3 regions of the Streptomyces sp. NPDC036822 genome follow, and region 1 is predicted to be linked to each of the others. Evidence: riboswitches for the same ligand, from Rfam matches in the RefSeq annotation. Region 1 holds a riboswitch; each other region holds the start of a gene.
What was found. A riboswitch is a leader RNA that binds a small molecule or an ion and turns the genes downstream of it on or off. The one in region 1 is predicted to bind cyclic di-AMP.

Region 1 (9,745 bases):
CGCCGAGGAGCCCGGCCCAGAACCGCACCAGACCCGCCGGGTCGGCGCAGTCGAAGACGATTTCCTGAACGGTTGCACGCATGGGTTCAGCCTACGGAGATCACGGCCGGTGCGCCGAGGCGAAACGCTCCGCGTCCCAGACGCCGCCCAGCACGGGAGCGAGCCAGTCGACCGCCTCCGCCCGGAACCGGTCGGGGTCCAGCGCCCCGGCGCCCTCCGGTACGGCCCCGATCAGCGGCGCGCCTGCCGCGTCCGGAAGATCCGCCAGGTTGCAGCGCGCCGCCAGGTCCGGGGACGCCGGCCAGCTGCCCACGACCACGCCCAGCTGGGTGAGGCCGCGCGCCCGCAGCGCCTCGGCCGTCAGGGCGGTGGCGTTCAGGGTGCCCAGGCCGGCCGGGGTCACCACCAGGACCGGAGCGCGGAGGAGGCGGGCGGCGTCGGCGAGCGTGCCGCCCTCCTCGTCGAAGCGGACCAGAAGGCCGCCCGCCCCCTCCACGAGCACCAGGTCGTGCGAGGCGGCCAGCTTCGCCGCCGCCTCGGCCACCCGGTGCGGCCCCACCGGTGTCATGCCCGCCCGCCGGGCGGAGGTGGCCGGGGCCAACGGCTCGGGGAACCTGCCCAGTTCGGTCGCGGTCCCGGCCCCGGAGAGCCGTACGACCTCGTCCGCGTCCCCCCGCTCGTGCGGGGCGAGGCCCGTCTGCGCGGGCTTGAGCACGGCCACCGAACGCCCCTGGCCGGTCGCCACCGCGGCCAGCGCCGCGGTCACGATCGTCTTGCCGATCTCGGTGCCCGTACCGCTGACGACGATGACGGTCATGGTGTGTGCTGTCCTTTCGGAGGTGGTGCCGGAGCGCGGGGCCGGGGCCGGTCAGCCCGCCGCGGCGGCCGCGCGCACCGCGTCGCAGATACGGGTCAGATCCTCGTCGCCGGTCACGAACGGCGGCATCACGTAGATCAGGTCACGGAAGGGGCGCACCCATACGCCCGCCCGTACCGCCGCCTCCGTGGCCGCCGCCATGTCGACGTCGTGATCGAGCTGTACGACCCCGATGGCGCCGAGCACCCGTACGTCCCGGACGCCCGGCTGGGCGGCGGCGTCGGCCAGGCCCTCGCGCAGCCCGGCCTCGATCCTCTTGACCTCCACCGCCCAGTCCTGCGACAGCAGCAGGTCGATCGAGGCGCCGGCCACCGCTGCGGCCAGCGGATTGCCCATGAACGTCGGGCCGTGCGCGAGCACCGGGACCTCGCCGCGCGAGATCCCCTCGGCGACCCGCGCCGTGCACAGCGTCGCCGCCATCGACAGATAGCCGCCGGTCAGCGCCTTGCCCACGCACATCACATCGGGGGAGACCCCCGCGTGGTCCGCGGCGAACAGCTCGCCCGTACGGCCGAAGCCGGTCGCGATCTCGTCGAACACCAGCAGGACGTCGTGCTCGTCGCACGCCTCCCGCAGCACCCGGAGGTACTCCGGCGCGTGGAAGCGCATGCCGCCCGCGCCCTGCACCACCGGCTCCACGATCACCGCGGCGACCTCGTCCGCGTGGCGGCCGATCTCCTCCCGCAGCAGCCGCGCGTACGACTCCTCGTACGCGGCCGGCGGCGCGCCGACGAAGACCTGGCGCTGCAGCACTCCCGACCACAGCTCGTGCATCCCGCCCTCGGGGTCGCACACCGACATCGGGGTCCAGGTGTCGCCGTGGTAGCCCCCGCGCCAGGTGAGCAGCCGCTGCTTGCCCGGCCGCCCGATCGAGCGCCAGTACTGCAGGCACATCTTGGCGGCGACCTCGACGGCGACCGAGCCCGAGTCGCTGAGGAACACGTGCCGCAGCGGCTCGGGGGTGATCTCCACCAGCCGGGTCGCGAGCCGTACGGCCGGCTCGTGGGTGAGGCCGCCGAACATGACATGGCTCATCCGGTCCAGCTGGTGGCGCACCGCCTCGTTGAGCACCGGGTGGTTGTAGCCGTGGATCGCGGACCACCACGACGACATGCCGTCGATCAGCTCGGTCCTGCCGTGCACCGGTTCGGCGAGCCGCAGCCGTACCCCCGACGCGGACGCGACGACCAGCGGGTCCGTACGGCCCGGCATGGGGCCGTACGGATGCCAGACGTGCGCCCGGTCCAAGGCCAGCAGCTCGCTGTCACGCATTGGGCGCGAGGTCCGTGCCGGCCCCCCGGCGGCGGACCGCCACCAGGTCGGTACGGGCGTTCGGCACCTCTTCGCTCCCGGCCTCGGGGGCCCGAACCGTCTCCGGCGCCGGACCGCCGCCGCACGGGCCGCAGCCGCCACCGGCCTCGGCGTGCGAGCCACAGCCCCCGCCGGCCTCGGCGTGCGAGCCACAGCCCCCGCCGGCCTCGGCGCCCGCGTGCGAGCCGCAGCCGCCCATCGCCGCGGCGAGCGCGTCGGCCCGGTGCTCGGGCAGCGTCGTGGTGCCCGCGCCCTCCACCTCGAAGCCCGCGTCCGCGATCATGTCGAGGTCCGCCTTGCCGGCCTGGCCCTCGCTCGTGAGGTAGTCGCCGAGGAAGATCGAGTTCGCCAGGTGCAGCGCCAGCGGCTGCATCGAGCGCAGGTGCACCTCGCGCCCGCCCGCGATCCGGACCTCCACGTCCGGGCAGACGAACCGGACCATCGCCAGGATCCGCAGGCACCGCTGCGGGGACAGGTTCCACTCCTTGGCCAGCGGCGTGCCCTCGAAGGGGATCAGGAAGTTCACCGGCACCGAGTCCGGGTCCAGCTCCCGCAGCGCGTAGACGACGTCGACCAGGTCCTCGTCGCTCTCGCCCATGCCCGCGATCAGACCCGAGCAGGCCGACAGACCGGCGTCGTGCGCCTTCCGCACGGTGTCGACCCGGTCCTGGTAGGTGTGGGTGGTCGTGATCTCCCCGTACGTCCCCTCGGACGTGTTCAGGTTGTGGTTGTACGCGTCGGCCCCCGCGGCCCGCAGCCGCTCGGCCTGGCCGTCCGAGAGGAGGCCGAGGCACGCGCAGACCTCGACGCCCTCGTTCTGCTCCTTGATCGCCTCGATGGTCTTGCCGACCCGGTCCACGTCCCGGTCCGTCGGGCCGCGGCCGCTCGCCACCAGGCACACCCGCTTGGCGCCGCCGGCCACTCCGGCGGCGGCCGCCTGGGACGCCTCGTCGGGCTTCAGCCAGGTGTACTTCAGGATCCCGGCGGTCGAGCCGAGCCGCTGCGAACAGTACGAACAGTCCTCCGGGCACAGACCGGACTTCAGATTGACCAGATAGTTGAGCTTCACCCGGCGCCCGAACCACTGGCGGCGCACCTTGCCGGCCGCGGCCACCACATCGAGCAGTTCGTCGTCGGAGGTCGCCAGCACGGCGAGCGCTTCTTCACGGGTCGGCAGCTCGCGCCGCAGCCCCTTGTCCACCAGCGTGTTCAGCAGGTCCATAAGGGCTGATCCTGGCCTACGGCACACCCCCCGGCCAAGGAGGAACCGAACAACAGCGCCTGTTTGAGGTGTGTGGATGGCCACACTCTGACCTTGGCCACGGGCAGCTAGGGTCTGTGCGCTGCCTACAAAAGGATCTGCCCCATGCACCGGGACGCGCACACGCCGGACGAGGACACGCACCGTACCCCGTTCGACTGGACGGACACCGAGGCACGCCGCCGCGCGGAGGCCGGTCTCGTCCGCACGCTGCGGCCGCGCGCCGCCGAGGCGGAGCCGCTCGACCTGGCGGGCAACGACTACCTCGGCCTCACCCGGCACCCCGAGATCACCGAGGCCGCCGCCGAGGCGGCCCGGCGCTGGGGCGCCGGCTCCACCGGTTCCCGGCTGGTCACCGGCACCACCCGGCTGCACTCCCGCCTCGAACGCGAACTCGCCGACTTCTGTGGCTTCGAGGCGGCCCTCGTCTTCTCCTCCGGCTACACCGCCAACCTGGCGGCCCTCACCGCGCTCAGCGCCCGTGACTCGCTGATCGTCTCGGACGCCGGCAACCACGCCTCGATCGTGGACGGCTGCCGGCTGTCCCGCGCGGAGACGGCCGTGGTCCCGCACGCGGACCCCGAGTCCGTCCGCAAGACACTCCACGCCCATGGCGGCCGGCGGGCCCTCGTGGTGACCGACTCGGTCTTCTCGGTGGACGGGGACAAGGCGCCCCTGACCGAACTCGCCGCCGCCTGCCGCGCTCACGGCGCCGCCCTCGTCGTCGACGACGCCCACGGTCTCGGCGTCCTCGGCGAGGGCGGCCGCGGCGCGCTGAACGCCGCCGGGCTCGCGGGCGACGCGGACGTGGTCGCCACCCTGACCCTCTCCAAGTCGCTCGGCAGTCAGGGCGGCGCCGTCCTCGGCCCCGCCCGGGTCATCGAGCACCTGATCAACGCGGCACGGACGTTCATCTTCGACACGGGGCTCGCTCCGGCCGCCGTGGGCGCCGCCCTCGCCGCCCTGCGCCTGATCCAGGGCGACCCCGCCCTGGCCGGGCGCGCGAGGACGGTCGCGACCACCCTGCACCGGCTCCTCACCGACGCCGGGCTGACCGCCGTGCGCCCGGACGCGGCCGTGGTCTCGGTGCGCGCCCCGTCGCCGGAGGCGGCGCTGCGGTGGGCGGCGGACTGCCGCGCGCAGGGTCTCGCGGTGGGTTGCTTCCGGCCGCCGTCGGTGCCGGACGGGATCTCCCGGCTGCGGCTCACCGCGCGCGCGGACCTGGGCGACGCCCAGATCGCCGAGGCGGTGGCCACGATCGTCCGGACGGCTCCGCCCCTGGCTTGAGGCTGTCCACGGCGCCCGCGCGCACGCCTCCGTCCGCGCCGGACAGGGTGACGCGGGCACGTCCTGTCCATCCGGGACAGGACGGAGTTCACCGCTTCGGGCGATAGATATATGCATATCTTGGTGGATCGGCCCCTATGGCGGCCCGATCGGTGGCACCCTGACGCGAAGTGCAGTCCGGGGCGGGGCCCCGGTGGGAAGGACAGCGTCGCCATGGCAGACCACCAGGAAGCATCCGTCACGCTGCCGAGCGATCCCGCCTCGGTGTCCACCGCCCGGAGATATGTGGACGACGTCCTCCGGGAATGGGGGCTCGAGGCCGGCAGCGACACGGCCGACTCGATCCGGCTGATCGTCTCGGAGCTGGCCACCAACGCCGTCCAGCACACCTTCGGGAAGTCGCCCACGTTCACCGTCGACGTCCGGCTGGAGCGCGAGGAGCGGCTGTGCGTCGGCGTCACCGACAGCCACCCCCGCTGGCCCCGGCGACTCCCGGCCGCGGTGCAGCAGGACAACGGCCGAGGGATGGTGATCATCCGCTTCCTCGCGGCGGAGGCGGGCGGCCGGCTCACGGTCGCCCCGACGGACGACGGGGGCAAGACGGTCTGGATCAACCTGCCCTGGACGGCCCGGCGCCCGGTGCCGGCCCCGCTCGGGGGCGCCTGAGGCGGTGTGAGCCGCGTCGAGGGCGGCGGCGCCATCGCGACCCTTCGGCACCGCGCCCGTCCGAGGCCCGGTCATCCGCCCGACGTCCCGTCAGCCGTCGTGGGCCCGACGGCACCCGTCGGACACCGGCCGCGCCCGGCGGGCGCCCGGCCGGCGCGCGTCAGCGGACGCGGCCGTAGTACACCTTCGAGGACCAGATCTTGTCGAGCTTCACCCAGGAACCGGTCTTGGGGGAGTGCCAGATCCTGTTCTGACCGGCGTAGATGCCCACGTGATAGACCCTTCCGCCGGAGTGGAAGAAGACCAGGTCCCCCTGCTGCCTGCTGGAGGCGGAGATGTGCTTGGTCTTGTTGTACTGCTGCTGCGCGGTACGGGGCAGTGACTTGCCCGCCTTCTTGTACGAGTAGAGCGTGAGCCCCGAGCAGTCGAACCGGCTCGGTCCGGCCGCTCCGTACTTGTAGGGCGATCCCTTCTTCGAGGCCGCGATGCTCAGCGCCTTGCCGGCGTGTGAGGTCGCGGCCTGGGCCTCCGGTGCGGCACCTGGTGCCAGCAGCGTGCCCCCGACGGCGGCGAGGGTGAGAGCCGAGACGGCTCCGGCCCGGGACAGCAGGGACGGGACATGAATCTGCGCAGTCATGCGCAACCCTTCGTCAGCCGCCTGTGAAGGATGACCTGTCGGGTTCGGGCAGGCGAAGATGCCCGGCCGCGGCTGCGGCTTCACCCCGAGGAACGGCCCACCTGCTCGGTCGTCCCGTGTTGCTCGGGTCCTCCACTCCTGCCGATCCACCTCTGTCGACCAGACGTCCGGGACAGCGGCAGGACTCGGCGTCCGCCCGGACCGCCCCGCCGTGGTGGCGGGGGCTTGTCGTCGTCAGGGATCTTGACCCACATCCGGGGTGAAATCCGAGTTGAAACGGCGATATGTGAGGCTCCTCACCACTGATCCGTTCGGGTGGACAAGTAGGTTTCGTGATCTTCAGAGGTTTGCCCGACGAGCCCCGTACCAGGGGTGGGACGCCTGATTCAGCCAGATGTGTACAGCTGCGCTGCAACCCGCCCCGGCCATATGTAGATTCATCGACTACGCCGAAAGGGGGAGGCTTTCTGCGCCCTCCGTGGGCCGAGTGGACCTCGACACGACACGCGAGAATGTCAACTCGCCGGGGTCCTCGGGAGAGTGACCCGGTCCGCCCGGCGTCTTCGCGCCGCCCCGGGACCTCCGGCGCCCGTGCGGAAGCCGCGTGCCCCCGTCCGCTACAGCGGAGGCACGCGGCGGTAGGAGGGGGCGTCAGCCCACCGGTGCGGGCCGTGGGGCCGGTGCGGGGTCCGGCTCGGCGGCGGCCCGGGTGCGGCGCCCGCCCAGGGTGACCGCGGCGAGGCCGAGCGCCACCCACACACCCAGCACCAGCAGCGGTGAGCCCGCGCCGGCGCCGTCGAAGAAGGCCACGGACCGCAGGGCCGAGCCGCCCGCACCCGGCGGCAGCAGCTGACCGAGCGCGCCCGCGGGCGCGGGCAGCAGTTCGGGCGCGCTCGCCACGCCGGAGAACGGGTTGCCGAACAGGACCATCAGGGGTGCCCCGATGCCGAAGCCCGCCTTGCCGAGCAGCGCGGCGAGCCCCGCGAGCGTCGAGCCGATGGCGAGGACGGTGAGCGCGAGGACACCGGCCTCGGCCCACCAGTCGCCGGTGAGCGCCCCGAGCCAGTTGTGGGCGAGTCCGGCGCCGACGATCCCGGCGAGCGCGGCGGCGCCGCACAGGGCGAGGACCGCCCGTCCGCGGCGCAGGCCCAGGACCGTGGTGACGATGCCCGCGGCCGTGCCGGACAGGACGAGGGGGAAGAGGCTCGATCCGAACGCGCTGCCGCGCGGGTCGCCCGCGGGCGTGGGAACGACGTCGATGACCTCGACCTGCGTGCCGGCGGGGACCTGGGCGGTGACGGCCTCCCGCAGGAGCCCCGCGACGACGGGGCTCGCGGCGGACGCGGTCAGCAGCCGCGGACCCTGCGGGGTGACGACCACGGCGCCGTATACGACCCGGTCCTCGATCGCCGCACGGGCGGCTGCCTCGGAGTCGAAGCGGTGGACCTCGAAGGCGCCGTCGCGCTCGGCGAGGCGCCCTTCCAGCGGGGCGGCGGCGGCAGCGGGGCCCGCGACGCCGATCGGCAGGTCGTGCGGCGCGACGCGGGCGGCGGGCCAGGCGAACGCCCACAGGGCAAGGGCCGCGACGACCGGGATCAACACCATCACCGCGAGGGTCTTGCGGGTGCCGTTGGCAGGCATGGCGACTCCCATTCAAAGAGAAGGATCGTTCGTTTTACGGCGGTGGAGTCACTGTCCCGCCGGAGTGGCCGCTTGTCAAGAATGAATGTTCGTTTTAGATTCGGGGCATGGCTCGCGTCTCTCAGGAACACCTCGACGCCCGCCGCCGTCAGATCCTCGACGGCGCCGCGCGCTGCTTCGCCCGCAACGGCTTCCACGCCACCTCGATGCAGGACGTCCTCGGCGAGGTGGGCCTTTCGGCCGGCGCCGTCTACCGCTACTTCCGAGGCAAGGAGGAGCTGATCGCCGCCATCGCCTCGGAGGCGTTCGCCGGCATCCGCGGCGCGTTCGAGGATGCCGCGCGGACCACCCCGCCGCCCACCCCCGACGTGCTGCTCGGTTCGGTCCTGCGGCTCTTCCTGGAGGAGCGGATCGTGGGCGCGGACCGCCAGGCCTTCGCCCGGCTCATCCTCCAGGTCTGGTCCGAGACCCTGCGCAACGAGCAGCTCTACGCGACCCTCTCCGAGGGGTACCGCGCCATGCGCGAGGTCTGGTCGACGCTCGTCGACGCCTACCGCGCGAACGGGCTCATGGCGGCCGACGTCCCTGCCGACCGGGTCGCGCGCACCCTCATCGCCACCGCCCAGGGCTTCATCGCCCAGCAGGCCCTGTTCGGCGACGTGGAGGTCGAGGTCCTGGAGGACGGGCTGCGCGGACTGATGTCCATGGAGACGCAAAGCCCGAGTTAACGCGTCGGAAAAACTTCCGCCCTAACGTGCAATGTCCGGCCCCGCAGCGCGTCTCCGCAGCTCAACAGAGTGTTGAAGATCGGTAAGGTCCGCTGCTGTCCGGGAGGGAACCGCCCGGTGGACGACGATGAGGTGGAAGCGTGCAACTGACCCCGCACGAACAGGAACGACTGCTGATCCACGTGGCCGCCGACGTGGCCGAGAAACGCAGAGCGCGCGGAGTGAGGCTCAACCACCCCGAAGCCGTCGCCCTCATCACCTCGCACATCCTCGAGGGCGCCCGCGACGGCCGTACGGTCGCCGAACTCATGGCCTCCGGGCGCACGGTGCTCTCCCGCGACGACGTCATGGCCGGGATCCCGGAGATGATCCACGACGTCCAGGTCGAGGCCACCTTCCCGGACGGCACCAAGCTCGTCACCGTCCACGACCCCATCGTGTGACCGGGGAGCGACGCCGATGATCCCCGGAGAGATCCTCCACGCGGACGAGCCGGTCGCCCTCAACGAAGGGCGTCCCGTCACCCGCCTCACCGTCCTCAACGCCGCCGACCGGCCCGTGCAGGTCGGCTCCCACTACCACTTCGCCGAGGCCAACCCCGGCCTCGACTTCGACCGCGCCGCCGCGCGCGGACAGCGGCTGCACATCGCCGCCGGCACCGCCGTGCGCTTCGAGCCCGGCATCCCCGTCGAGGTCGAACTCGTACCGCTCGCGGGCCGCCGGGTCGTCCCCGGGCTGCGCGGCGAGACGGCGGGCCCGCTCGACCCGAAGGGCGCCGACCATGCCTGAGCTCCACCGCGCCGCCTACGCCGACCTGTTCGGCCCCACCACCGGCGACCGGATCCGGCTCGCCGACACCGACCTGCTCGTCGAGATCGAGGAGGACCGCTCCGGCGGCCCCGGTCGCGCGGGCGACGAGGCCGTCTTCGGGGGCGGCAAGGTCATCCGCGAGTCCATGGGACAGGCCCGGACCACCCGCGCCGAGGGCGCGCCCGACACCGTCGTCACCGGCGCGGTCATCGTCGACCACTGGGGCGTGGTCAAGGCCGACATCGGCATCCGGGACGGGCGGATCACCGGCATCGGCAAGGCGGGCAACCCCGACACCATGGACGGGGTCCACCCCGACCTCGTGATCGGCCCGGAGACCGAGATCATCGCGGGCAACGGGAAGATCGTCACGGCCGGCGCCGTCGACGCCCACGTCCACTTCATCTCGCCCACCCTCGTCGACCAGGCGCTCGCCTGCGGCATCACCACCCTCGTCGGCGGCGGAACGGGACCGGCCGAAGGCACCAAGGCCACCACCGTCACGCCCGGCCCCTGGCACCTGGCCC
Region 2 (9,745 bases), on a different contig from region 1:
GAACCCGAACTTCACGGCCGGTCGGACGGTGCCGAACCTGTTCGTGGTGCCGGTCGTGGACGGCAAGGTGACTTTCTACGACCACGCCGGTTCGCTGGACCTGATCGCCGACTCGCCGGTCACCGCACGGGCTGACCTCCTGTGTCCCGGCCCACTTCGGTGGGCCGGGACCCGCCCGTACCGATACCCGATCGGCTGCGGGGCGTGATCCGGCTATGCTGCGGGGGTGCCCTTGTGGTGAGGGCCGTTAGCTCAATTGGCAGAGCAGCGGACTTTTAATCCGTTGGTTGTGGGTTCGAGTCCCACACGGCCTACCGACGGCGGGTAGGGCTTCGGCCCCTGACCTGCTGTGAAGCGCCCCGACCGGTTCCGACCGGGCGGGGCGCTTCGGCGTTCGCGGGCCGGCGTGAGCGCGTCACCTCTGCGAGGTCGACGCACGGAACCCGTGTGCGGCCCGCGCCACCTCGCACGGGCGGACGGGTCCCGGAGGGGCAACACCGCTCCCTGCGCGGGGATTTCGGCCCGGAGCGCGTCCCCGGGGCGCCGGCGGCCCGTTGTCAGTGGCTCGCGCGATGATCGGGGTGTGTCCGGGCCGTGGGGGCCGGACGGGAGGAGGACGGCCATGGCCGAGGTGCTGTTGTTCCACCACGCGCAGGGGCTGACCGAGGGCGTCCGCGCCTTCGCCGAGGAGCTGCGGCGGGCCGGACACGGCGTGCGGGTCCCCGACATGTACGACGGGAGGACGTTCGACACGCTCGAAGCCGGTGTCGGGTACGCCCAGGAGGTCGGGTTCGGGGAGATCGTGGCGCGGGGAGTGCGCGCAGCAGAGGGGACGCCCGAGGGAGTGGTGTACGCCGGGTTCTCGCTCGGCGTGCTGCCCGCCCAGCAGCTGGCGCAGACGCGGCCGGGTGCGGCCGGAGCCCTGTTGTTCGACGCGTGCGTCCCCGTCGGCGAGTTCGGGGAATCCTGGCCGGAGGGGGTGCCCGTCCAGGTGCACGGGATGGACGCGGACCGGTTCTTCGTCGCCGAGGGGGACCTCGACGCCGCCCGCGCCCTGGTGGAGAGCGTCGTCGACGCGGAGCTGTTCCTCTACCCGGGCGACCGGCATCTGTTCGCGGACAGCAGCCTGTCCGGGTACGACGAGGCGGCGACGGCGCTGCTCGTCGAGCGGGTGCTCGCATTCCTGGAGAAGGTGGCCTAGGCCGCCGGGCGACCTGGGCGCGGGCGGGCAGCGGAGGCGGTGGGGGCCGGGCCCGCGCTGAGGGGCGGCTCGCGGGGCTCCCGGGGGCATGGGAGGGGCTCCGAGGGGCCTCAGGCGTCCTCGGCGTCCCCGAGGACCAGCCGCTCCAGCCGCTCCGGGTCCGCCAGGATGTGGATCTCGACGATCCGGTCGCCGACGATCGCGAACGCCATGAGCGCGGCGGGGCGGCCGTCGGCCATCGAGACGACGCCGGGAGCGCCGTTGACGAGGACGGGCCGGGCGGTGTGGCGGAAGCGGGAGAAGGCGAGGGCCTGGCCGATGACCGCCTCGGCGCCGTGGACGAGCTTCGAGGCCGCCGCGCGCAGGGTGCCGCCGTCCGCGCGCAGGACCACGTCGGGGTCGAGGACAGCGAGCAGCCCGTCGAAGTCGCCGCTCCGCGACGCCGCGAGGAACGCGTCGACGACCTCGCGCTGCCGTGCCACGTCCGGGCCGGGCGCCGGGGCCGCGGACCGCACCCTGCGGCGGGCGCGGCTGGCGAGCTGCCGGGTCGCGGCGGGGGTGCGGCCCACGATGGGGGCGATCTCGTCGAAGGAGACGGCGAACATGTCGTGCAGGACGAACGCCAGCCGTTCGGCCGGCGCCAGGGTCTCCAGCACCACCAGGAGGGCGAGCCCGACCGAGTCGGTGAGCAGCGCCGCCTGCTCGGGGTCGGCGGCGCCGCCTTCGGCCCGGCCGACGACCGGGTCGGGGACGTGGTGCTCCAGCGGGTCCTCGCGGCGGGCGGCGCGCGAGCGCAGCATGTCGAGGCAGACCCGGCCGACGACGGTGGTCAGCCAGCCGCTGAGGTTCTGCACACCGGTGACGTCGGAGCGGTGGAGCTTGAACCACGCCTCCTGGACCGCGTCCTCCGCCTCGCTCAGCGAGCCGAGCATCCGGTACGCGACCGCCCGCAGGTGCGGGCGGTCGGCGTCGAAGCGCCGTGCGAGGAGGTCCGTCTCGTCCACCCGTGTCTCCCTTGTCGTTTCCCGCCGTTTCCCGCCGCCGTTTCTCCGCGTCTCCCGGCGTCTCCCGGCGTCTCCCGACGGCGTGCCGAGAGGAGGGCGTCCCGGGAGGACGGCGGCGGTTCGCGGCGGCATGCGAAGCCTGCCTGGAGCGTGCCCCGCGTTCGCTCGGCGACGGTGGCCGCCGTCCCGATGCGTGAGATCCCCGCCGCCTCCCGGCGAACGCCCGTCTTTCCCCGGCGGAACGCCGTCGGTCCCGGGAATCGCCACTTCAGCCGGTTGATCTTCGATCGTACGTTTGCACACATGACGACAACGACGCAGGTCAATTCGGTTCTTCGCACGCCGCCGGCCTCTCCCGCCGTGGCGGCGGCCTACTTCGCCGCCAGTCTCGCCTTCCACGCCGACGTCTCCGATGTCGCCTCCGCCCTCACCGCCGACACGGACCCCGGCTTCGTGGTCGTCGACTCGCGCTCCACCGCCTCCTGGGACCAGGGCCATGTCCCCGGCGCGGTCCACCTGCCGACCGCCCTCATCCCCGAGCAGGCCGAGCGGCTCCTGGACAGGTCCGTGCCCGTGGTCACGTACTGCTGGGGCCCCGGCTGCAACGGCGGCACCCGCGCGGCCCTCGCCCTCGCCGAGCTCGGCTACCAGGTCAAGGAGATGCTCGGCGGCTTCGAGTACTGGGTGCGCGAGGGCTTCGCGTACGAGACGTGGGAAGGCGCGGAGAAGAAGGACGCGGACCCGCTGACGGCACCCGTGGACGCCGAGGACTGCGGCTGCTGAGGAAACGGATTTCCGGATCGGCCACCCATGCCGTAAGGTCATATTCACCGACGCGGGGTGGAGCAGCTCGGTAGCTCGCTGGGCTCATAACCCAGAGGTCGCAGGTTCAAATCCTGTCCCCGCTACTCAGTAGCAACGAAGGCCCGGATCCAGTCAATGGATCCGGGCCTTCGTCGTGTTTCCCCGCTTTCCGGCTTCCTCCCTGTTCCGGCTTCCCCGCTCCTTGCTTCCCGGCTTTCCCGTTTTTCGGCTGGCGTCCCCCGGCTCCCGCTCCGTGGTGCCTTGACCTTTACGCAACGTCAAGATCTAGCGTTCTCGGCATGGAGTGGTCGATCCAAGAGATCGCCAGGAAGGCCGGCACCACCAGCCGCACGCTCAGGCACTACGGAGAGCGCGGACTGCTGGAGCCCAGCCGGATCGGCGCCAACGGTTACCGGTACTACGACCAGGCGGCACTCGTGCGGCTGCAGCGCATTCTGCTGCTGCGCGAGCTGGGGCTCTCGCTCCCCGCCATCGCCGAGGTCCTCGCGGGGCAGCGCGACACGTCCGCCGCCCTGCGGACCCACCTCGCCCTGCTGGAGCAGGAGCGCGAACGCATCGGGCGGCAGATCGCCTCGGTGCGGACCACTCTCCACAAGACCGAGAACGGAGAAGAACTCATGGCCGAGGAAGTGTTCGACGGATTCGATCACACGCGGTACGAGGCGGAGGTCAGCGAACGCTGGGGCCGCGACGCGTACGAGAAGGGCGACCGCTGGTGGCGCTCGCTCAGCGCCGAGCGGAAGCAGGCGTTCATGGACGAGCAGGCCGGCATCGCCCGCGACTTCGGGCAGGCGGCCAGGGACGGCCTCGCCGCCGACAGCGCCGAGGTGCAGGAACTGGCCCGGCGGCAGGTGGAGTGGCTGTCACACACGACGACGCCCGGGAAGGAGTACGTGATCGGCCTCGGCCGGATGTACGTCGACGACCCGCGTTTCACCGTCCACTACGACAAGCACGGCGAGGGCACGGCGGTCCTCGTCCGGGACGCCATGGAGATCTACGCCGAGCGGAACCTCTAGGGGTGTCAACGGTGGCCGAATCCCCGCCTGCCCCGTTACCCATCGACGTCCACCTGCCCGCGCAGAGCGCCGGCCCGCAGCTCGCGGCGCCGGACGCGGGGGGAGCCGTACCCCTGGCGTCCGACGAGGTCTTCCCGCCGGATCCGCATGCCCGCTGTGTCCGCGGCAGGGCGGGGCCCGGCCCAGCGCCGGGAAGTCTGCTGCTCGCCCTCGGAGTGGACCGGAACTGAGCCGGGTCCCGCCTTCGCGTGACCAGGTTCCCTCCGGCGTACCACGTACCACTCCAAGGACGCATTCCTGATGAGCAAGCTTCTGCCCGGCACAGCCCTGCCCACCAAAGCCCTGCCCGGCACCTCACCCACCGTCGCCCAGCAGACCGTCGGCAACACCCCCGTCCTGTGGATGGACGACGGCTACTGGGCCAAGCTCGAAGGCTTCAACTTCGGCGGCATCAAGGACCGCGCCGCCCTCCGACTGCGCGGCGACGACGGCGCTCCGGCCTGGTGGCCGAACCAGTACGGCAACCCCGACAACCCGGAGGCGTACGCCGGGCTCGCCGCCGAACTCTCCGCCCAGCTCCCCGTGACGGGCCGGTCGGCCGGCTTGTGGCTGGTCCTGTGCGGGGTCGGACTCGCCTGCGCGGCGGCGGTCAGGGCTCTGTCCCGGGGCGGACGTCTGGCGGCGACCGGCTGAGCACCGGCCAGGCGGGTGGCCAAGCACCGGCCCGGTGGGCGGTTGAGCGCCCGGCCCGGCGGTCCCGGTCCGTGCCGCGAGGGGCCGTCGAGCGGCGGCGCTCCCGGCCACCGCCTGCGGGCCCGTGCCTCCCGGGCCCGCCTCCCGGTCGCCCGTCCCCCACTCGGCGCAGTGGAGGTCGCCGCCCGGCGCGGCTCCCGGCAGGCTGGGGAGGGCACGGTACCGTCCGTCGCCGTGTACGGACCCGGCAGGAGAGCACAGGTGGGGCAGCCAGCGGCGGGGAACGGGACCTCCGGGCATCCGCGTCCGCGTGGCGAGCGCGCCCGCCGGTTCATCCGGGCCCTGCCTCCGCTGGTCATCGCGGGCGGGATCGTCTTCGACCTCTCGACACCGCCCGCCTACACCGCCGCCCCGCTGTTCTCCGCCGCCCCGCTCATCGCGGCCCCGCTCTTCTCGATGCTGACGACCCTGCTCACCGGCATCGCCGCCGTGCTGGCCTCCATCGGGCTGCACGTCTACAACGACACCCTCACCGACGTCCCGGCGCTCACCGAGACCTTCACGGTCATCACGGTCTCCGCCCTCGCCTTGCTCATCAACCGGGTCGTGCGGCGCAGTGGCGAGCGACTGGCGTCGGCGCGGGTGATCGCAGAGGCGGCGCAGAAGGCCGTGCTGCCGACGCCCGCCGAGCGGATCGGCGGGCTGCAGATCGCCGCCCGCTACGAGGCCGCGCAGGCGGACGCCTTCATCGGCGGCGACCTGTTCGCCGTCCAGGACACCCCCTACGGCGTACGGCTCGTGGTCGGTGACGTACGGGGCAAGGGCCTGGACGCGGTCGAGGCCGTCGCCGTCGTCATCGGCGCCTTCCGGGAGGCCGCCGAGCAGGAGTCGACGCTGGAGGGCGTCGCCCAGCGTCTGGAGCGGGCGCTGGCCCGTGAGGGCACCCGGCGGGCCGGCCTGGACGCCGCCGAGGGGTTCACCACCGCCGTCCTGGCCGAGATCCCGCGCGGTGCCGGGCTCGTCCGGGTGGTCAACCGCGGGCACCCGGAGCCGCTGCTGCTGTACGCCGACGGCGGCCTGACCATGCTGGCGCCGACCGAGCCCGCGCTGCCCCTCGGAATGGGCGATCTGGCCGCGTGGCCGGACCGGGCCGACGCGACGCCGTACCCGCCGGGCGCCACGCTGCTCCTCTTCACGGACGGCCTCTCGGAGGCGCGCGACGCCCAAGGAGCCTTCTACGACCCCGCGGAGCGTCTCGCCGGGAGGATCTTCCCGGGGCCGGAGGAGCTGCTCGACGCGCTCGTCGACGATGTGCGCCGGTACACCGGCGGCGGGACGACGGACGACATGGCGCTGCTGGCGGTGAGCCGTCCGGCGTCGGGGCAGCCGGTGCGGCGGCGGACGATGCCCGTGGTGCCGTGACGTGGGCGGTCGTGACCATCCGTGATCGAAAGGTCCCGCTCCGATAACAGTTGACTTAACATCAGTTTCGAGTTGCGCACCGCCTTTTCACGGAAGGGGGGTCAAGTCGGGCCAATACGCCGCAATCCTGTGAACGATCAATAGGAACAGCTTGGAATCAGGACCCCCTGTCTATTAACGTTCGATAACGCAGCGCGGTCGTCCCAGTCGTCGCAAGAGACGGCACCGTGCGCGTGCGCCGAATCCTGAAAGGGAACCGGGGAACCACTACTTGGGGTGAATCGGGCGCTTTCGCACCTGTGCGACCGTGCCCGTAGGAGACCTTCCTGCTCCGAACCCGTCAGCTAACCCGGTAGGCGAGAAGGAAGGAAAGGAGCACGCCTCCGTGGCGTCCAACACCCCTGCCCCCGAAGCCCCCTTCGATGCGTTCGGTGCCTCGGGTGCCGCCGGGACGGACCACGACGCGGGCACCTGGGAGGAGTGGAACCCGACCGAGGACTCCCTCCGCCAGCAGGCCCGCTCCGGAGGCCGTCACCGCGTCGTCAAGCAGCGCTCCGGCTTCGCCCGCTCCTCCACCGTCCTCGGCGTCGGCGTCATCGCCGCCGTCGGCGCGGGCGGCCTGGCCACCGCGCAGGAGAAGCCCGCCGTCTCCATATCCCTTCCCGACCTCGACCTCCCGGACGCCTCCGGGCTGCCCGGCGTCGGCGAACTCCTGGCGGACGGGACCGACGGAGCCGGCGACACGGCCGACGGCTCCGGCACGGGCAACCTCCAGCCGCTCACCGCCACCCTCGCCCTGCCCGCCGAGGGCACCGGGACGGCCGAGGTCACGACCGCCTCCGCGTCCACCGCCGACGCGGGCGAGGCGCTGCGCGCCCGCATCCTCCAGCAGGCCGAGCAGCAGCAGGCCTCCGCCGACGCCGCCGAGAAGGCCGCGGCGGAGAAGGCGGCGGCCGAGAAGGCCGCTGCCGAGGCGGCCGCCAAGGCGAGCGCCGCGGAGAAGGCGGCGGCCGAGGCGAAGAAGCAGGCCGAGGCCGAAGCGGCGGCCAAGGCCGAGGCGGAGCGCCTGGCGAAGCTCGCCGCGAGCTACGCCCTGCCCACCTCCTCGTACGTCATCACCTCCACCTTCGGCGAGTCCGGCTCGATGTGGTCCTCGGGCTACCACACGGGTCTCGACCTCGCCGCCCCCACGGGCACGCCGGTCAAGGCGGTCCACGGCGGCACCATCACCTCGGCCGGCTGGTCCGGCGCGTACGGCTACCGCATCGTCCTGGAGCTGGAGGACGGTACGGAGATCTGGTACTGCCACCTCTCCTCCATGACCGCCTCCGCCGGCCAGTCGGTGGGCACCGGCGAGACGATCGGCCGCGTGGGCGCGACCGGCAACGTCACGGGAGCCCACCTCCACCTGGAGGTCCACACCCCGGGCGGATCCGGCGTGGACCCGGCGGCCTGGCTCCGGGACAAGGGCCTGAACGTCTGACCCGGCAGGTCGGTCCTCGCCGGCGCGGCGGACGCCGCCGTGCCGGATGCGGGCCCGGTGTCCGTCAGCTGCGGTAGGGGTTGTAGCCGCTGTAGTCGAGGTACTGCGGCGGCGCCCACACCTGCCCCGTGGCCCGCGCCGCGTACGTGAGCGCGGGAGAGGCCACCGCCTTGCGCTGCCAGAGGTGGTGCAGCAGTTCCTGCTCGCGGGCGGCGAAGTCCGGTTCCGCCGCGCCCCTCTCGGCCTGGTGGCGTAGAAACGCCAAAGTCGTCGCGAAGGCTTCGTACTCCCCGACCGCCTGCGCCGCCGGCTTGCCGTACGTCCGTGCGGCGAAGGCGCGGGCCATCGAGCGGGCCCGCATGGAGGAGAGCGCGAGCGGCTCGGCGGGCGAGAGCCAGCCGGCCGCCGCGTAGGCCGGGAGCTGCCCGGATATGGTGCGCAGCTCCCGCTGCCGGCTCCATATCGCCAGCCAGGTCAGCAACGCGAACGCCGGCACCATGAACATGCCGTACACGAGGATGAACCCCCAGCCGCCGAAGACGGCCGAGCCGTTCCACAGGGCGTGCATGCCCATGGCGAGGAGCAGGCCGGCCAGGGGGAGCAGCGTCCGGCGGATCCGCCTCCGGCGCGCGGCGAGAGCCGCGAAGCCGAAGCCGAGGCCGGTGAGCACGGTGAACAGCGGATGCGCGAACGGCGACATCACGATCCGCACGAAGAAGGTCCCGGCCGTCACCGAGCCGAGGCCCGAGGAGCCGAACTCCTGGTCCTCCCCGAAGGCCCTGCCGAGATAGAGGATGTTCTCGGTGAAGGCGAAACCGGTGGCGGTGAAACCCGCGACGACGACCCCGTCGACCAGCCCGGTGAAGTCACGCCGGCGGAAGAGGAAGAGCAGCAGGACCGCGGCGGCCTTGGCGCTCTCCTCCACGACCGGTGCGACGACGGTCGCGCCGAGGGTGTCCGCAGAGGTGGGGTCGGCGGTCGCGGTCGCTATCCAGCGGACCGCGAAGGTGTTGGCGGTCAGCGCGACGAGCGCGGCCGCGAACGCGCCCCAGGCGAAGGCGAACAGCTGGTTCTTCCACGGGCCCGGCTCCACGCGGTCGAGCCAGCGGAACGCGGCCATCAGGAGCGGCACGGGCAGCACGGCCAGACCGAGCCCGACGAGGAAACCCTCCGTCCCGGTCTCGTCCCGCACCAGCGCGAGGATCACCAGGGCGCACAGCGCGAGCACCGTGATCACGGCGACGGCCCGGACGACCTTGCTGCGCCAGAAGGCGCGCCGGGGCCGGTAGCGCCACTGGGCGCGGCCGGGGACGCCGGCGAAGGCCGGCTCCTCGGTGTCCCTGGCGGGTACGGGGGAGGGAACGGGGTTCGACACGTAAGCGACCCTAACGAGCCGCACCGACAACGTGCGCGGGAGTTCCGTGCCCTGTGGAAAACCCGGTCCTACACGCGCCGGAAGAGCAGGTCGTGGACCACGTGCCCCTTGTCGAGGCCCTGTCCCTCGAAGCGCGTGAGGGGGCGGAAGTCGGGGCGGGGGGCGTAGCCGCCGTCGGGCCGGGTGTTCGCGAAGTCGGGGTGGGCGGAGAGGACCTCCAGCATCTGCTCGGCGTACTCCTCCCAGTCCGTGGCGCAGTGCAGGACGGCGCCGGGCTTCATCCGGCTCGCGAGCAGGGTGAGGAACTCGGGCTGGATGAGGCGCCGCTTGTGGTGGCGCTTCTTGGGCCATGGGTCCGGGAAGTAGACGCGGCAGCCGTCGAGGGCGTCGGCGGTGAGCATCTCGCGCAGGAGGATGATCGCGTCGCCGTTGGCCACCCGGACGTTCTCGAGCCCGTTCCGGTCGGCCAGTCCCAGGAGGTTGCCCTGGCCGGGGGTGTGCACGTCCACGGCGAGGATGCCGGTGCCGGGGTCGGCGGCGGCCATCCGCGCGGTGGCCTCGCCCATGCCGAAGCCGATCTCCAGGACCACCGGAAGGCCGCCGAACATCTCCCTCAGGTCGAGGACCCGCTTGCCGTCGATGTCCAGGCCCCAGTCCGGCCAGCGCTTGAGCATGGCCTCGGCCTGACCGGCGGTGACGCGGCTGCGCCGGGGCTGGAAGCTG
Region 3 (9,745 bases), on a different contig from region 1:
AGCTCGGCCGTGGCGCCGGTGAAGGAGAACTCCGCCTCCTGGTCACCGCTGATCACCTCGGGCTCGACGCCCAGGATCCCGACCACGCCGGCGACGAACTCGTCGCGGTTCTCCGCGTCCCGCGAGGCGGAGGTGGCCACGAAGCGGAGCTTGTGCGCGCCCAGCTCCTCGATCACGGCCGCGTACTCACGGCAGGCGGCGAAGGTCCGCTCCAGCGCCTCGGGGGCGAGCCGCCCCGTCCTGTCGACGCCCTGGCCGAGCCGGACGATCGTCATCCGCCGGTCGAGCTCGGTCAGCTCACCGGTCTTGGGGTGCACGTCGGCGACGAGGAGGCGGATGGAGTTCGTACCGCAGTCGACGGCCGCGACCCGGGTGGTGCCGGTCATGCCGTCCCCTCCTTCTCCTCGCAGGGGGTGACGCAGGGGCCCTTGGCCCACCACTCCGGCAGCATGGCGATCGCCTCGTCGCCGAGCGGGTTGACCCCGGGGCCGGCGGCCAGCGAGTGGCCGACGAGGACGTGCAGGCACTTCACCCGGTCCGGCATGCCGCCGGCGCTCGGGAAGCCCTCCAGGACGTCGATGGCGTCACGGCGGGCGATGTAGTCCTCGTGCGCGGCCCGGTAGGCGGCGGCCAGTTCCGGGTCGGTGCCGAGGCGGGCCTGCATCTCCTTCATGACCCCGTTCGCCTCCAGGGTGCCGATGGCGGAGGCGGCGCGGGGACAGGTCAGGTAGTACGTGGTGGGGAACGGGGTGCCGTCCGGGAGCCGCGGCGCGGTCTCGACGACGTCCGGGTTGCCGCACGGGCAGCGGTGCGCGATGGCGCGCAGCCCGCGGGGCGGGCGGCCGAGCTGCGCCTCGAATGCGGCGACGTCCGCCTCGGTGGGCTCGGTGCGTGCGGTCTGCGGAGGGGGCGTTTCCATGCCTGCGTCTGTCTTCTCGTCGGTGGGCGGTGAGGTGGGCGGCGCGGTCCGCGGTGCGGTGCGCGTGCGCTCCACGGTCCGCGGCGCGCGTCCCCCAGGGGGTGCGTGATGCGCGATGCGTACGTGAGGCGCGGTGCGGGTGCGGCGCGTGTGCCGTCGCACCATCATCTCGCGCCCGCGTCCCCGCGGGGCGCGTCGGCGCGGTCGACGCCGTCCCAGAGGTTGGAGTACCACGGGCGGTCGGCCGCCCCCTGCTCGGCGCGGCGGGCGCGCTCCGCTTCGGGGTCGTTCACGGTGAAGCCGGTCTCGCCGGGAAGGACGTAGTGCAGGTGCTCCCGGGCGAGACGGCGGACGTACGCCGGGTCCTGGAGCCGCGCCTTCTCGTCCCGCAGCTCCTCGACCCGGGCGGCCGCCTCGGCGGCCTGGCGCTCCTGCTCGGCGATCTCCCCCTGTTGGGAGACGTACTGGCGCATGGGATAGGCGAGCGCCACGACCAGCGAGCAGACGATGAGGGCGAGGAAGGCCGCGCGGCCGGTGAGGCGTGAGCGGCGGGCCTGACGGCGCGTCTGGGAGCGGTAGACACGGGCGGCGGTCTGCTCCCCGAGGAGTCTGATCCGGGTCGCGGTCGAGAAGCGGTCCCGGTCCTTCGCGGCCATGTCGTGTCGCCTCCCCTGTCCGTCCCTCACACGCGTACGTCCCCGCACACGGTACGGGACCGGGTGCGGGGACGTACGGAAGCTACCTGCGGGGGGTCGTTCAGCCCTTGAAGCGGGGGAACGCGCTGCGGCCGGCGTAGACCGCGGCGTCGTCGAGGATCTCCTCGATGCGCAGGAGCTGGTTGTACTTGGCGACGCGCTCGGAGCGGGCCGGGGCGCCGGTCTTGATCTGGCCGCAGTTGGTGGCGACGGCGAGGTCGGCGATGGTGACGTCCTCGGTCTCGCCGGAGCGGTGGGACATCATGCACTTGAAGCCGTTGCGCTGGGCCAGCTCGACGGCGTCCAGGGTCTCGGTCAGCGAACCGATCTGGTTGACCTTCACCAGGAGGGCGTTCGCGGACGCCTCCTCGATGCCACGGGCCAGGCGCTCGGGGTTGGTGACGAACAGGTCGTCACCGACGAGCTGCACCTTGGCGCCCAGCTTCTCGGTGATGACCTTCCAGCCGGCCCAGTCGTCCTCGAACAGCGGGTCCTCGATGGAGACCAGCGGGTAGGAGGCGACGAGCTCCTCGTAGTACTCGGTCATCTCGGCGGCCGAGCGGGACTTGCCCTCGAACTCGTACGAGCCGTCCTTGTAGAACTCGGAGGCGGCGCAGTCGAGCGCGAGCGCGATGTCCTTGCCCGGGACGTAGCCGGCCTGCTTGATGGCCTCGAGGATGAGGTCGAGCGCGGCGCGGTTGGAGTCCAGGTTCGGGGCGAAGCCGCCCTCGTCGCCCAGGCCGGTGGAGAGACCCTTGGTCTTCAGGACGGACTTGAGGGTGTGGTAGACCTCCGTGCCCCAGCGCAGCGCCTCGGAGAAGGACTCCGCGCCGATCGGGGCGATCATGAACTCCTGGATGTCCACGTTGGAGTCGGCGTGCGACCCGCCGTTCAGGATGTTCATCATCGGAACGGGCAGCAGGTGCGCGTTCGGGCCGCCGAGGTAGCGGAACAGCGGGAGGTCGGACGCCTCGGAGGCGGCGTGCGCGACGGCGAGGGAGACGCCGAGGATGGCGTTGGCGCCGAGCGAGGACTTGTCCGGGGTGGCGTCCAGGTCGAACATCGCCTGGTCGATCAGCCGCTGCTCGGTGGCGTCGTAGCCGACGAGCTCCGGGCCGATCTGCTCGATGACGGCGAGGACGGCCTTCTCGACACCCTTGCCCTGGTAGCGGTTCGGGTCCCCGTCGCGAAGCTCGAGGGCCTCGAACGCACCGGTGGAGGCACCGGACGGAACGGCAGCACGGCCGGTGCTGCCGTCGTCGAGGCCGACCTCGACCTCGACCGTGGGGTTGCCTCGGGAGTCCAGGATTTCCCGGGCTACGACGACGTCGATGGACGGCACGAGCATCTCCTTCTGGGATGTGACGCTAGATGTGACGCATGCGGTGCAGGGTCTCTTTGGCCTTGCGGCAAGAGCCTAACCGGCTCCGGGGCTCCAGCCCGCCGGGCGCCCGCCCGCTGGGACGAAAAAGGACCCAAGGGCATGCATATGGGGACGGACGACCTCAGAACTACTGGACAGTAATGAGGCGGGTCCTCGGGCGGGCCCCCCGGATGCGGGCCGGGCGGGTCGGCGTCGGGCCGACGGGGTGCGGGCCGGGCGGGTCGGGCGGGCGGCGCCGGGAGCCAAAGGCGGTCGACGCCGGGGCCCGGGCGGGTCGGCGTCGGGCCCGTGACGCGCGGAACCCCGGTCCGACGCGCACGGGGGAAGGGCGCGCCGGACCGGGGTGGTCACCGCGGGAGGGTCGTGGGGCCCGTGGAAGCCGCCGGACTCACACGGGCCGCCGGGCTCACTTCAGGTGAAGCTGCTGGCCCGGGTAGATCAGGTCGGCGTCGTCGACGATGTCCTTGTTGAGCTCGAAGAGCTTCGCCCAGCCGCCCTTGACGTCGTGGGCGGCGGCGATGGTGCTCAGGGTGTCGTGGGCCTTGACCTTGTACTCGCCGTCACCCTTCTCGACCTTCTTGCCGGTCGGGGTGGTGACGGTCTTCTTGGACTCGGCCTTCTTGGGCTCGGCGGCCTTCGGCGCGGTGCGCTTCTCGCTGCGGGTCGTCGGCTGCTCGGCCTGACGCTCCGGCGCGGGGGCGCTCTTCTCGGCGGAGCCGCCGTCGTACGAGGCGCCGGAGAGGCCCACGCCACAGCTCGGCCAGGCACCCTTGCCCTGGCCGGCCAGGACCTTCTCGGCGATCTCGATCTGCTGCGACTTGGAGGCCTGGTCGGCGGTCGCGGCGTAGGTGGTGCCGCCGTAGGCGGCCCAGGTGGAGGCCGAGAACTGCAGGCCGCCGTAGTAGCCGTTGCCGGTGTTGATGGACCAGTTGCCGCCCGACTCGCACTGGGCGACGGTGTCCCACTCGGAGCCGGTGGCCGCGGAGGCGGACCCGGCGGTCATCAGCGGGGCGGCCACGGCGACACCGGCGATGCCGGCGAGCGCGACGGCGCGGGTGGCCTTGGAAGCGCGACGGTGCTTGCCCTTGCCCGAAAGCAGCATGAAGTTCTCCTCACCGACGCCTGCGAGGTGAGCTGTCGGGTTCGGACCAAGTGAGTTGTCCGGCCGCGTGACCAGCACGCGGCTCCACCCCAAGCCGTTCCGGCCGTCTGTCTCGACGGCCGGGACCGGCACTTACCTGGGTCCCCCGCTCCTGCCTACGGCGCTTGCGCGACGACTGTTCCCATCGGCCGACGGCAGGATTCGGCGTTCTCGGTCGACGGGGCCCGCGGTGGCGAGCGATGTCGACCGTAAACACAGACCCCCACGAAGTTCAAAGACGTCTATAAGGGAGAAATCACCCCTACGTGCCTCTGAGCGAGGGGCGTTTGCGCAGGTGAGAAGCGACAGGAGCAGAGTTTGCGGACGTGACAGGCCAGTTCGGGCAAAGAGACCCATGTCTCACTTGCACAGAACCGGACATAGGGTCTCGAACTACCCTTGCGCCGGGGCCGTTTCGGGCGTCAGGTCGAGACTCTGACCAGGCAGGATGAGGTCCGGATCGGCGCCCACCGTCCGGCGGTTGGCGTCATAGAGGGCGGTCCAGCCGCCGGGCAGCTCGTTCTCCTGGGCGATCTCGGTGAGATTGTCCCCCGGCTGGACGGTGTATTCGTCCGCAATGCCGGAAGTATCCGTGTTGTTCTCACCCGTGCCGGGCGTCGCGCCCTTTGTCGACCCGTCAGTCCCGTCGGCACCGGCGGTCCCGTCGGCCGGCGAAGCGTGACGGCCGCTCTCGCGGCCATCGTCTGTACCGGTTTCGAGGGTGTTGTCCACATTGCCCGTCTCCGGGGCGGCGCCTCCGCGGTGCTTGCCGGTGCCGGGGGCGACCGGGGCGGAGGGCGTGCCGGAGGTCCCGGGCGTGGCGCCGGCGCTCGGCGCGCCGGTGGTCGCCGAGGCGTCCGGCGACGAGGGCGCGGTGAGGGCGGGCGCGGAGGGCGTGGCCGGGGAGGTCGCGGGAGCGCTGGGGAAGGTCTCCGGAGCGGCGGGGCCGGCCGGGATGCCGGCGGTCCGGTTCGACTCCGCGGCCGGACCGGTGGGCTCCTCCGGCGTGAGCGGCGGCCCCGGGTCGACGTCGGGGACGGTGCCGTCGTTCGTCAGGCCGGCGATGGGGGCGCAGGTGGCCCACTCCGTGCCGCCCGCGGCGAACGCCCGCTCGGCAACCGTGATCTGCTGCGCGCGGCTGGCGAGGTCCGCGCTGGACGCGTAGGCCAGGCCGCCGTGCCGCTCCCAGGTCTCCTGGGTGAATTGGAGTCCTCCGTAGAGGCCGTTGCCGAAGTTGGCACTCCACAGGCCACCCGATTCGCACTCGGCCACCCGGTCCCAGGTGGCGACATCGGCGGCCGAGGCGGAACCCGCGCCGAGCAACGGCAGCGCGAGGGCCGATCCGGTCACGCCTGCGGCGACGACTATGGCGGGGGCCTGGCGGGGTCTGCGGTGACGTCCGTTTCCGGAGCGCATGCGAGGTGCCTTTCGCGTGACGGCTGAGACTGCGGTGAACGTAGCGGCATTCGAACGTTCGTCACAAGTCGATGCAGCGGAGATCACGTAAAAGTCACAGTCTTGACGAGGCGTCAGGCGCCAGAAGGGGTGAACTCCACCGGAAGCGTGCGCAATCCACGCATGATGAGACCTCCGCGCCACCGCAGGTCCGCCGGATCGACGGCGAGCCGGAGGTCCGGCAGCCGGGTCAGAAGCGTGGCGAGGGCGATCTGCCCTTCGAGGCGGGCGAGCGGGGCACCGATGCAGTAGTGGATGCCGTGTCCGTACCCCAGGTGCTGGTTGTCGCGCCGGGAGAGGTCGAGGGTGTCGGGCGCGTCGAACCGCGCCGGATCGCGGTCGGCGGCGGCGAGCACGACGAGGACCGGGTCCCCCGCCGGGATCTCCTGCCCGCCGATGGTCAGCGGCTCCATCGCGTAACGCCAGGTGGCCAGTTCGACCGGCCCGTCGTAGCGCAGCAGCTCCTCGACGCCGGTCTCCAGGAGCCCCCGCTCCCCCGCCGCCAGCGACGCCTGGAGGCGCTCCCGCTGACCGGGGTTCCGCAGCAGGGCGTACAGGCCGTTTCCGACCAGATTGACGGTGGTCTCGAAGCCGGCGAAGAGCAGGATGAACGCCATCGCCGCGGCCTCGTTCTCGGTGAGGTGCTCCCCGTGGTCGGACGCCCTGATGAGACCCGAGATCAGGTCGTCCCCCGGGTCGAGCCGCTTGCGGTGGATCAGCTCCGCGAGGTAGCCGCGCATCTTCTTCACCGACCGGGCCACCCCGCCGCGGGGCCCGCCGCCGTGCCGGATCATCATCCCGGCCCAGTCCCGGAAGTCGTCCTGGTCCTCGGGCGGGACGCCGAGCAGGTCGCAGATGGCGTAGATGGGGAGCGGGAAGGCGAACTCGTGGATGAGGTCGGCGCTCCCCTCCCGGGCGAACCGGTCGATGAGCCGGTCCGTGAGCTCCTGCACGCGGGGCGCGAACTCCGCGACCCGCCGCGGGGTGAACGCCTTCGACACCAGCCGCCGCAGCCGGGTGTGGTCCGGCGGGTCGATGTTGAGCAGATGGGTCATCAGCTCGGCCTTGCGCTCCCCGGGGATCCCGGTCTTCCCCTTGGCGTGCGCGGGCTCGGCGTGGTGTGCGGGGTTCTTGGACAGCCGCTGGTCGGCGAGCGCCTGCCGCGCGTCGGCGTACCGCGTCACCAGCCATGCCTCGACCCCGCTGGGGAGCCGGGCCCGGTGCACGGGGGCGTGCTCGCGCAGCCAGGCGTAGGCGGGGTACGGATCGGTCGCGAACTCCCAGGTGAAGAGCTCGGGCGCGGCGGGGGCACCGGGGGCGGAGGGCTGGTCGTGCATGGCCACGACAGTAACCGTCCGCCGGTCGGGCCCCGGCCCGGCCGGGGCGCGGGCGGCACCGGGCCGTCCGGCGGGACGCCCTCGGCGCCCCCGGGGCCCGGCCGGACCACCCCGGCCCGCCCCGCCGGTCACGCTCCGGAGGACCGCTCCCGGCTCGGGCGGGGAAGGGCAGGGCGCGGGGCCCGAGCGGGGGCCTCCTCGGGCCGGACGGCCTCCGCCGCGCCGTCAGGCCGGGTGGCCCTCCGCCGCGCGGATGGCGTCGCGGTAGGCGCGGGCGGCGGCCCGCAGCGCCGCCTCCGGGTCCACTCCGTCCGCCTCCGCCCGTGCGGCGAGGGCGAGCAGTTCGTAGCCGATCCCCTCACCGGTCGGCGGCTTCACGTCCAGGCCGGCCGTCCGCACCCGTCCGGCCAGTTTCGTGGCGAGCGCGAGACCGGGCTGCCCGAGGGGCACTCCGTCCGTCACCGAGTCGCGCTGCTTCTCGACGGCCTTGGTGCGCAGCCAGTGCGCCTTGACCTCTTCGGGGGTCTCGGCGGTCGCGTCGCCGAAGACGTGCGGGTGGCGGTGGATCAGCTTCTCGACGATGGTCCCGGCGACGTCGTCCACCGAGAAGGGCTCGTCCTCGTGCTCCTCCGCGATCCTGGCGTGGAAGACCACCTGAAGGAGGACGTCGCCGAGCTCCTCGCGCAGCTCGTCGCGGTCGCCGACCTCGATCGCCTCGACGAGTTCGTACGCCTCCTCGATGCCGTACTTCGCGAGTCCCTTGTGGGTCTGCCGGGACGACCAGGGGCACTCGCGCCGGATGCGGTCCATGACCTGCACCAGGTCGAGGAGGCGGGCGCCGGGCAGGTCGTACGAGCCGGGCAGCAGCTCCAGGTCGGGCATGGCGACCCAGCCCGAGCCGGCGAGCCGGGCGAGCCCGTCCGTCAGCGCCCGGTCGCCCTCGCCGGACGGCAGGACGACGACGGTCCGGCCCCCGGCGCACCGGTCGACCAGGTCCTGCGCGGCGGGACGGGCGTGCTCGACGGTGATGCCGGCCTCGCGGAGGTACGGCAGCTGGGGGTGGTGCTCGTCGGCGCACACCACCTGGTCGGCGCCGCGCAGCGCCTGCCAGGCGGGCCAGGACAGCAGCCCGGGGGCCACGCGGTGGCTGGCGGTGAGAAGGACGACACGACCGGTCTCGACGGGTGCTTCAGCGTTCACCCTTCGACCATACGTGGGCCTGCCGGCCGCACCGGCCCCGCGTCCGGAGAGCGACACGCCGCGCCCGGCCCGCGTGCGGGAAGGGCGCGGCTACGCGCCCGCGGGGACGGCCTGGGGGTCCTGGGTGATCTGCCGCAGCCAGGGCGCGGTGTAGGTGCCGAGCTGGATCTTGTCGTTGTCCCAGGCGCCGAAGCGCGGGTTCACGTCGATGTCGAGGGACTTCGAGGCGGCGGTGAAGACCTCGGTGAGCTTCTTCTGGCCCTCGGGGGTGTTGGCGATGCCGAGCTTGTCGGCGATCTTGTTCATCAGGACGGTCCGGCGGACGACCGTGTCGATCTGGTCCGGGGCGACCCCCTGCTGCTGGAGCAGCATCCCGGCGAGCTGGGCCTCGCCGCCGCTCTGTTCGACGAACTCGGCGCGGGCCTTCTGGATCTCCCCGCGCCCCGCGGTGATCCCGTTGTCGGCGGCGACCCGCTCCACGACCCGGTCGAAGATCATCACGTTGAGCTTCTCGCGGCTGAGGTCCCCGGTGGCCTTGATCAGTTCGGCGGCCTGCGGCGACTTCTGCTGGGCGGACCGTACGTCCCGAACCTGCGCCTGGAGGCTGGACACCTCGATCCGCTCACCGCCGACGACGGCGGCGGCCCCCGGGTGGGCGTCACTGCCGCACGCGGCGAGCAGCGGGGCCACGGCGAGGAGCGCGGCGGAGACGGAGAGCGCGGTGCGGCGGTGCAAAGGAGCCTCCCGGCGTGGGTCGTGCGTCAGTAGAACGACCTTGCGGTGATCGATGTTAGGCAGTCGGAGTGGTCAGGGCCACTACTTCGAAGCGACTGTTTCGGTCAACGACTCACGCGTTCGGGTGGTGTCGGGTCGCAGCATGATCGTCCGGGAGAGCAGGAAGGTCACGGGAACGGCCGCCGCGGCGGCCGGCAGGGGGGCGTAGCGGCTGTCGACGCCCAGCCGGTCGACCAGGACGTAGACGCCGGCGGTGGTGATCACGAAGTTCGCCGCGTTGGTGAGCGGGAAGAGCAGGAACTTCCGCCAGGTGGGGCGGGTGCGGTACGTGAAGTACGAGGTGAGGAAGAACGAGCCGACCATGGAGAGCGCGAACGCGAGGACGTGCGCGGGGAGGTACGGCAGCCACAGGACGAGGAGCCGGTACAGACCGTAGTAGGTGGCGGTGTTCACGGCCCCGACCAGCGCGAAGCGCACCACCTGCCACGCCACCGCCCTCACCGTCGTCGTCCCCGGGGTCCGCGTCATCGCCGTACGAGCTCCTCCGGGCGCCGCCGCTGGGCCGGCACCCCCGCGTTCGTCGCCTTCACCAGGAAGTGCGGGCGCCGCTTCACCTCGTAGTAGATCCGGCCGACGTACTCGCCGACCAGCCCCAGCATCACCATCTGGACGCCGGCCAGGGCCGTGACCGTGACGAGCAGGGTGACGTATCCGGGTGTGTCCACGCCGTTCACCAGCGCGACGCCGACGATCCAGGCCGCGTACGCCAGCGCCAGCGAGACCAGGACCATTCCGAGGTAGACGGCGGCCCGCAGGGGTTTGTTGTTGAAGGAGAGAAGTCCGTCGAGACCGTAGTTCAGGAGCTTCCCGAAGCTCCAT

Region 2: another riboswitch for cyclic di-AMP. It lies ahead of ACZ68P_RS07560 (M23 family metallopeptidase); the one in region 1 lies ahead of ACZ68P_RS29630 (C40 family peptidase).
Region 3: another riboswitch for cyclic di-AMP. It lies ahead of ACZ68P_RS31000 (transglycosylase family protein); the one in region 1 lies ahead of ACZ68P_RS29630 (C40 family peptidase).

The regions. Positions count from the first base shown of each region.
Region 1 covers NZ_JBVJPY010000017.1:99,969-109,713, forward strand. The annotation lists gene ACZ68P_RS29600 (VOC family protein) at 1-82, opposite strand, end outside; gene bioD (dethiobiotin synthase) at 101-817, opposite strand; gene ACZ68P_RS29610 (adenosylmethionine--8-amino-7-oxononanoate transaminase) at 869-2,149, opposite strand; gene bioB (biotin synthase BioB) at 2,142-3,410, opposite strand; gene ACZ68P_RS29620 (8-amino-7-oxononanoate synthase) at 3,555-4,736, shown strand; gene ACZ68P_RS29625 (ATP-binding protein) at 4,950-5,402, shown strand; gene ACZ68P_RS29630 (C40 family peptidase) at 5,563-6,039, opposite strand; cyclic di-AMP (ydaO/yuaA leader) riboswitch at 6,043-6,215, opposite strand; gene ACZ68P_RS29635 (ABC transporter permease) at 6,691-7,680, opposite strand; gene ACZ68P_RS29640 (TetR/AcrR family transcriptional regulator) at 7,788-8,408, shown strand; gene ACZ68P_RS29645 (urease subunit gamma) at 8,549-8,851, shown strand; gene ACZ68P_RS29650 (urease subunit beta) at 8,868-9,197, shown strand; gene ACZ68P_RS29655 (urease subunit alpha) at 9,190-9,745, shown strand, end outside.
Region 2 covers NZ_JBVJPY010000003.1:14,920-24,664, reverse strand. The annotation lists tRNA gene ACZ68P_RS07600 (tRNA-Lys) at 242-314, shown strand; gene ACZ68P_RS07595 (dienelactone hydrolase family protein) at 623-1,201, shown strand; gene sigJ (RNA polymerase sigma factor SigJ) at 1,312-2,205, opposite strand; gene ACZ68P_RS07585 (rhodanese-like domain-containing protein) at 2,509-2,988, shown strand; tRNA gene ACZ68P_RS07580 (tRNA-Met) at 3,040-3,113, shown strand; gene ACZ68P_RS07575 (MerR family transcriptional regulator) at 3,309-4,049, shown strand; gene ACZ68P_RS07570 (hypothetical protein) at 4,350-4,742, shown strand; gene ACZ68P_RS07565 (PP2C family protein-serine/threonine phosphatase) at 5,004-6,164, shown strand; cyclic di-AMP (ydaO/yuaA leader) riboswitch at 6,391-6,538, shown strand; gene ACZ68P_RS07560 (M23 family metallopeptidase) at 6,550-7,647, shown strand; gene ACZ68P_RS07555 (PrsW family intramembrane metalloprotease) at 7,712-9,022, opposite strand; gene trmB (tRNA (guanosine(46)-N7)-methyltransferase TrmB) at 9,091-9,745, opposite strand, start outside.
Region 3 covers NZ_JBVJPY010000020.1:52,660-62,404, forward strand. The annotation lists gene ACZ68P_RS30980 (Ppx/GppA phosphatase family protein) at 1-386, opposite strand, end outside; gene ACZ68P_RS30985 (DUF501 domain-containing protein) at 383-919, opposite strand; gene ACZ68P_RS30990 (FtsB family cell division protein) at 1,084-1,575, opposite strand; gene eno (phosphopyruvate hydratase) at 1,676-2,962, opposite strand; gene ACZ68P_RS31000 (transglycosylase family protein) at 3,405-4,100, opposite strand; cyclic di-AMP (ydaO/yuaA leader) riboswitch at 4,103-4,273, opposite strand; gene ACZ68P_RS31005 (transglycosylase family protein) at 4,533-5,555, opposite strand; gene ACZ68P_RS31010 (cytochrome P450 family protein) at 5,669-6,931, opposite strand; gene ACZ68P_RS31015 (nucleoside triphosphate pyrophosphohydrolase) at 7,157-8,131, opposite strand; gene ACZ68P_RS31020 (SurA N-terminal domain-containing protein) at 8,222-8,866, opposite strand; gene ACZ68P_RS31025 (GtrA family protein) at 8,948-9,394, opposite strand; gene ACZ68P_RS31030 (glycosyltransferase family 2 protein) at 9,391-9,745, opposite strand, start outside.